Regions from separate parts of the Streptomyces sp. NPDC017246 genome, predicted to be linked through region 3. Evidence: riboswitches for the same ligand, from Rfam matches in the RefSeq annotation. Region 3 holds a riboswitch; each other region holds the start of a gene.
What was found. Region 3 has a riboswitch for thiamine pyrophosphate ahead of thiO (glycine oxidase ThiO). Riboswitches for the same ligand answer to the same signal wherever they lie in the genome.
Positions count from the first base shown of each region.

Region 1 (2,263 bases), on a different contig from region 3:
TCGATGACCGTGTCCTTGTAGATCTCCCAGGTCAGGTCCTCGGCCCTGCCGTCGACCTTCTCCAGCGCCTGGTAGAGCGGCACGGTGCCGATGGGCACGGGGGAGTTGCGGAGCACCCACTCGCGGGTGGTGTGGATGTTCCGGCCGGTGGAGAGGTCCATGACCGTGTCGGCGCCCCACTTGGTCGCCCAGGTCATCTTCTCCACCTCCTCCTCGATGGAGGAGGTCACGGCGGAGTTGCCGATGTTGGCGTTGACCTTCACCAGGAACCGCTTGCCGATGATCATCGGCTCGATCTCCGGGTGGTTGACGTTGGCCGGGAGCACCGCGCGACCCGCCGCGATCTCCTCCCGTACGACCTCGGGGGAGACGTTCTCCCGGATCGCGACGTACTCCATCTCCGGGGTGATCTCCCCCCGGCGCGCGTACGCGAGCTGCGTCACGGCCTGCCCGTCGCGGCCGCGGCGGGGCAGGCGGGGGCGGCCGGGGAAGACGGCGTCGAGGTTCTTCAGCCCGCCGCCGCGCGGCGAGGTGTGCTTGATGCCGTCGTCCTCGGGGCGGGCCGGGCGGCCCGCGTACTCCTCGGTGTCGCCGCGCGCGATGATCCAGTTCTCGCGCAGCGGCGGAAGCCCCCGCCGCACGTCGGTGTCGACGGTGGGGTCGGTGTACGGGCCGGACGTGTCGTACAGCGTGACGTCCTTGCCATTGGTGAGGTGCACCTGGCGGACCGGCACCCGGAGGTCGGGGCGCGAACCCTGGACATACCCCTTGTGCCAGCCCGGCGTGCGCGCGCCGTCGACGGGGTCGACGGAGGCGTCGTCCTGGTTGGAGGCAGGCGTGCGTGCATCCTGAATGGTCATGAGACCGATCTCCCTACGCCGGCATTACCCGGTAACAGGTTCGGCGGTCGGCGCAGCCTCCTCCCGTACGTACGTCAGTACGCGCGTACGGTGATCAGCGCCCTCTCAGCCCGGTGCTCCGAGCTCCCGCGTGTGCAAAGGTGCCACCACGCTAGCGTCAATGCTGGCGTGCTGAACAGTGGGCCCCCGTCGTTCTTGCGATGATCGGTCGGTGACTTCCCCCCAGCAGACTCCCGAGCCGCACGACCACCACCACGGTCCCGGCCCCTCCCACGGGCACGGCCAGGGGCACCATCCTTCCCACGAAAACGGCCACGGGCACGGCCAAGGGCACGGCCACAGCCACAGCCACGGACCCGCCGCCCCGGTGTCCCGTCATCTGCGCAAGGTCATCGCCGCGATCCTGATCCCCTTCGCCACGGCCGTCGTGGTCGGGCTCGTGGTCCTGTGGCCCGGTGGCACCCCGGCGCACGAGCGCACCGGGGTCGGCTTCGACCGGCAGACCGAACAGGGCGAGGTCGTCGCCGTCGAGCAGGTCGACTGCAAGGACGTGAACGCCGGGCAGGTCCCGCCGACCGGGGACACCTCGACCCCGGAGGGACGCGAGGCGGTCCAGGCGCGGCAGGGGGACTGCGCGAAGGCGACCATCGAGGTCACCAGCGGTCCGGAGAAGGGCCGTACGTTCACCGAGATCGTGCAGCCGGACGCGCCGCGCCAACTGGACGAGGGGCAGGGTGTGGTGGTGGCGTACGCCCCCGACGCCCCGCGCGATCTGCAGTACTCGGTGACGGACGTGAACCGGAAGGTCCCGATCGCGGTCCTCGCCGGGCTCTTCGCCCTCGTGGTCGTGGGCGTCGGCCGGATGCGGGGTGTGATGGCCCTGATCGCGCTCGCCGTGAGCTTCCTGATCCTGACGTTCTTCATCCTGCCGGCGATCCTGCAGGGATCGAATCCGCTGGTGGTGGCGGTGGTCGGATCGAGCGCCATCATGCTGATCGCGCTGTACATGTGCCATGGGCTCTCGGCCCGTACCTCGGTCGCGGTGCTCGGGACGCTGATCTCGCTGATGCTGATCGGTCTGCTCGGTTCGGTCTTCATCGACTGGGCGTCGCTGAGCGGCAACACCGACGACAACACCGGCCTGATCCACGGCCTCTACCCGAGCATCGACATGTCCGGCCTGCTCCTGGCCAGCATCATCATCGGCTCGCTCGGTGTGCTCGACGACGTGACGGTCACCCAGACCTCCGCGGTCTGGGAGCTGCGCCAGGCCGATCCGGGCATGGGGCCGCGCGCGCTGTACCGGGCCGCGATCCGGATCGGCCGGGACCACATCGCCTCGGTCGTGAACACCCTGGTGCTCGCCTACGCGGGCGCCGCCCTGCCGCTGTTGCTGCTCTTCA
Region 1 covers NZ_JBIRMW010000002.1:270,815-273,077, forward strand. The annotation lists gene thiC (phosphomethylpyrimidine synthase ThiC) at 1-860, opposite strand, end outside; TPP riboswitch at 854-1,000, opposite strand; gene ACH4MY_RS05930 (YibE/F family protein) at 1,072-2,263, shown strand, end outside.
Region 1: linked by a shared signal. The riboswitch ahead of thiC (phosphomethylpyrimidine synthase ThiC) and the one ahead of thiO (glycine oxidase ThiO) in region 3 are both predicted to bind thiamine pyrophosphate.

Region 2 (2,263 bases), on a different contig from region 3:
GGAAGCCCTGGGGACCGGGAACTGTCTGCGACACTGGTAGCACCATGCCCAAGCCCGGAGAACTCACTTTCGTCGCCCCCCGCGGAGCCAAGAAGCCGCCGCGGCACCTGGCCGACCTCACGCCCGCCGAGCGGAAGGAGGCCGTCGCCGCGATCGGCGAGAAGCCCTTCCGCGCCAAGCAGCTGTCCACCCACTACTTCGCGCGGTACGCGCACGATCCCGCCGAGTGGACGGACATTCCGGCCGCCTCGCGGGAGAAGCTGGCCGGGGAGCTGCTGCCCGATCTGATGTCCGTGGTGCGGCACATCTCGTGCGACGACGACACCACCCGTAAGACCCTGTGGCGGCTGCACGACGGCACGCTCGTCGAGTCGGTGCTCATGCGCTACCCGGACCGGGTGACCATGTGCATCTCCTCGCAGGCCGGCTGCGGGATGAACTGCCCGTTCTGCGCGACGGGGCAGGCGGGGCTCGACCGGAACCTGTCGACCGCCGAGATCGTGCACCAGATCGTGGACGGTATGCGGTCCCTGCGGGACGGGGAGGTGCCCGGAGGACCGGCGCGGCTCTCCAACATCGTGTTCATGGGCATGGGGGAGCCGCTCGCGAACTACAAGCGGGTCGTCGGCTCGATCCGTCGGCTGACCGACCCCGAGCCGGACGGTCTGGGGCTCTCGCAGCGCGGGATCACCGTGTCCACGGTGGGTCTGGTGCCGGCGATGCTGCGGTTCGCCGACGAGGGCTTCAAGTGCCGCCTCGCGGTCTCGCTGCACGCTCCCGACGACGAGCTGCGGGACACGCTGGTGCCGGTGAACACGCGCTGGAAGGTGCGTGAGGTTCTCGACGCGGCCTGGGAGTACGCGGAGAAGTCCGGGCGCCGGATCTCCATCGAGTACGCCCTCATCCGGGACATCAACGACCAGGCGTGGCGGGGTGACCTGCTCGGCCGGCTGCTCAAGGGCCGTCGGGTGCACGTCAACCTGATCCCGCTGAACCCGACGCCGGGTTCGAAGTGGACGGCGTCTCGTCCGGAGGACGAGAAGGCCTTCGTGGAGGCCATCGCGCGCCATGGCGTGCCGGTGACCGTGCGGGACACCCGAGGTCAGGAGATCGACGGTGCCTGTGGACAGCTGGCGGCCGCCGAGCGCTGACCTTGTAGTCTGAGCTCGAACACATCTCCATATTCCGACAGGGGAGCGCCACAGCGCTGAGAGTGCGGTCACCGTAGGACCGCAGACCCTCTGAACCTTGCCCAGGTCATTCTGGGTAGGAAGTTCGGTCGTTAACTCAAGCTGTTGCGCCCTGCCCGCGCCCGGTTCGCCGGTCGTGGGCAGGGCCGCGTCTCTTCCTGGTCATACCCAGGAGGAATCTCAGTGAGCACCAATCCGGTGAGCATCAAGAAGGCCGCCGCCGCCGCGCTCGTCGCGGCGCTGGGCGTCACCACCCTTGCCGCCTGCGGCACGGACGACGTCCGTGAGGCGGCCGGCAAGTCCGGCGCGCCCGCGCCGAAGACCGTGACCCTCGTGAGTCACGACTCGTTCAACGCCTCCAAGGAGGTGCTGGCCGCGTTCACGAAGCAGACGGGTTTCACCGTCAAGGTCCTGAAGAGCGGCGACGCGGGCGAGGCCGTCAACAAGGAGATCCTGACCAAGGGCTCTCCGCAGGGCGATGTCTTCTTCGGTGTCGACAACACCCTGCTGTCCCGCGCCCTCGACAACGGCATCTTCGTGCCGTACGAGGCGAAGGGCCTGGACCGGGTCCCGGCCGCGTACCAGCTGGACAAGGAGCACCGGGTCACGCCGATCGACTCGGGTGACATCTGCGTCAACTACGACAAGAAGTACTTCGCCGACAAGAAGCTGGCGCCGCCGGTGACCTTCGACGACCTGGCGAAGCCCGCGTACAAGGACCTGCTCGTGGTCGAGAACCCGGAGCGGTCCTCCCCGGGTCTCGGCTTCCTGCTCGGTACGGCCGCGAAGTACGGCGACGACGGCTGGCAGGCGTACTGGACGAAGCTCAGGGCGAACGGTGTGAAGACCGTCGACAGCTGGGAGCTGGCGTACAACCAGGAGTTCTCCGGTTCGGCCGGTGGCAAGCAGGCGAAGGGCGACCGGCCGCTGGTCGTGTCGTACGCCTCCAGCCCGCCGGTGGAGGTGCTGTACGGCGAGCCGCAGCCGAAGGTGGCGCCCACCGGGGTCTCCACGGGCACCTGCTTCCGGCAGACGGAGTTCGCGGGCCTGCTGAACGGGGCGAAGAACCCCGA
Region 2 covers NZ_JBIRMW010000005.1:408,601-410,863, forward strand. The annotation lists gene rlmN (23S rRNA (adenine(2503)-C(2))-methyltransferase RlmN) at 45-1,151, shown strand; TPP riboswitch at 1,181-1,291, shown strand; gene ACH4MY_RS14855 (thiamine ABC transporter substrate binding subunit) at 1,389-2,263, shown strand, end outside.
Region 2: linked by a shared signal. The riboswitch ahead of ACH4MY_RS14855 (thiamine ABC transporter substrate binding subunit) and the one ahead of thiO (glycine oxidase ThiO) in region 3 are both predicted to bind thiamine pyrophosphate.

Region 3 (2,263 bases):
GGCCGGAGAGCACGCGCGGCTCTCCGTTCACGGACACGTTCATGCGGGCTGCTCCTGACGTACGGGAGGAGTACTGGAAAAGCGGCGGGGGGTGAAGGGGCGTGCCTCGTCGGGGAGGGTGCCCGTGGTGAGCGCCTCGGCCATGACGTCGCCGGTGACGGGGGTGAGCAGGACCCCGTTGCGGTAGTGGCCGGTGGCCAGGTGGAGGCCGGGCAGGGCGGTGGGGCCGAGCAGCGGCGCGTTGTCGGGGGAGGCGGGGCGCAGGCCCGCCAGGGTCTCGGTGAGCGGGAGTTCGGTGATCCCGGGGACGAGTTCGTGGGCGTCGCGCAGCAGCTCGTACACCCCGCCGGCCGTCACCGTGGTGTCCCAGCCGAGTTCCTCGCTGGTGGCGCCGACGACGAGTTCGCCGTTCTCGCGGGGCACCAGGTAGACGTGGCTGCCGCGGACGACGGCCCGGACGGTCCGGGAGAGGAAGGGGGCGTACGGGGCCGGGACGCGCAGCCGCAGTACCTGGCCCTTCACGGGGCGCACGGGTGGCAGTACCTCGTCGGGCACGCCCGCGAGCCGGCTGCTCAGGCTGCCGGCGGCGAGGACGACCTGGTCGGCGGTCAGTTCCTCGCCGCCGGCGAGTACGGCGCCGCGCGCCCGGTCGCGTACCACCGTCAGGCTCTGTGCGAGGGTCCGGTGGAAGATCACCCCGGCCCGCTCGCAGGCGACGAGGAGCGCGGCGGCGAGCCGGCGCGGGTCGACCTGGTGGTCGCCGTCGACCCGCAGTCCGCCGCGGACCCCGGGGGCGAGCATCGGTTCGAGGCGGCGGCACTCGCGGCCGCTGAGCCATTCGGAGCTGAGGCCGCACCGGGTCTGCAGGGCGTGCAGTTCGCGCAGGTGGGACCGGTCGTCGGCGTCGAGGGCGACGGCGAGGGTGCCGCAGGCGCGGTAGCCGACGTCGTGGCCGGTGGAGTCCTCGAGTTCGGCGACGAACGCGGGATAGCGTTCGGCGGAGGCGAGGTTGAGGCCGAGGAGGGTCTCCTCGCCGTAGTGGAGTTCGGTGACGGCGGCGAGCATCCCGGCCGCGACCCGTGCGGCGCCGCCGCCGGGGTCGGGGTCGACGACGGTGGTGCGCAGTCCTCGCCGTGCGGCCCGCCAGGCCGTGACCAGACCGATGACGCCGCCCCCGATGACGAGGACGTCGGACCCGCGGACGGCGGACACATCGGTATCGGGCGCGTGGGTGTCGGGCAGGTCGGTATCGGAGACAGCGGTGTCGGACGCGTGGACGGTGGACACGTGGACATCGGAAGAACGCATGGGCGTCCAGCCCCTCCCTTCGCCGGCATGACCCGGATCAGGTTCGTACGGTCGGAGGCCGTCCCAGCCTCCCTCTCAGCCCGGTGCGTCCGGGCTCCCGCGAGTGCTTTACGCCCGCCAGACTAGCTTCCGCCTCCGGGGGGCCACAGACCCCTCCCTTCCTGACGGTTCGTCAGATGCGTAAGGTGGTCGGGTGAGCGAGCAGAAGCAGGCACAGCAGCACGTCGTGATCGTCGGCGCCGGGATGGCGGGCGTACAGACCGCCGTCGCGCTGCGCGAACAGGGCTTCACCGGCCCCGTGACCCTCATCGGGGCCGAGCCCCACCAGCCCTACGACCGGCCCCCGCTCTCCAAGGCCGTCCTCCTCGGCAAGGCCGAGGGCTCCGCCTTCGACATCGACTTCGAGGACCTCGGCGTCGAGCTCCGCCTGGGCCTGGACGTCACCGGGCTGCGCGCCGCCGACCACGAGATCGACACCGAGGCCGGGCCCGTCGCCTACGACACCCTGGTCGTCGCCACCGGCGCCCACCCCGTCGTGCTGCCCGGCACCGAAGGCGTCCCCGGGGTCCATCTGCTGCGGACCCTCGACGACGCCGTGCGCCTCGGGCCGGTCCTGGAGCGCCGCCACAGCGTCGTGGTCGTCGGCGCCGGATGGATCGGCGCCGAGTTCGCCACCGCCGCCCGCCAGGCCGGCTGCGCCGTCACCGTCGTCGAGGCCGCCGACCGCCCCCTCGCCGGTGCCCTGCCCGCCGAGGTCACCGCCCCGATGGCCGAGTGGTACGGGGAGAACGGTGCGGAACTCCTCACCCACGCGCGCGTGGACACCGTCGAACCGGGCAGGGTCGTCCTCGCCGACGGCCGCGAGCTCCCCGCCGACGCCGTCGTCGTCGGCATCGGGGCCCGCCCCGCCACCGACTGGCTCACCGGCTCCGGCATGGCCCTCGACCGGGGCGGT
Region 3 covers NZ_JBIRMW010000006.1:365,009-367,271, reverse strand. The annotation lists gene thiS (sulfur carrier protein ThiS) at 1-43, opposite strand, end outside; gene thiO (glycine oxidase ThiO) at 40-1,308, opposite strand; TPP riboswitch at 1,306-1,419, opposite strand; gene ACH4MY_RS16940 (NAD(P)/FAD-dependent oxidoreductase) at 1,553-2,263, shown strand, end outside.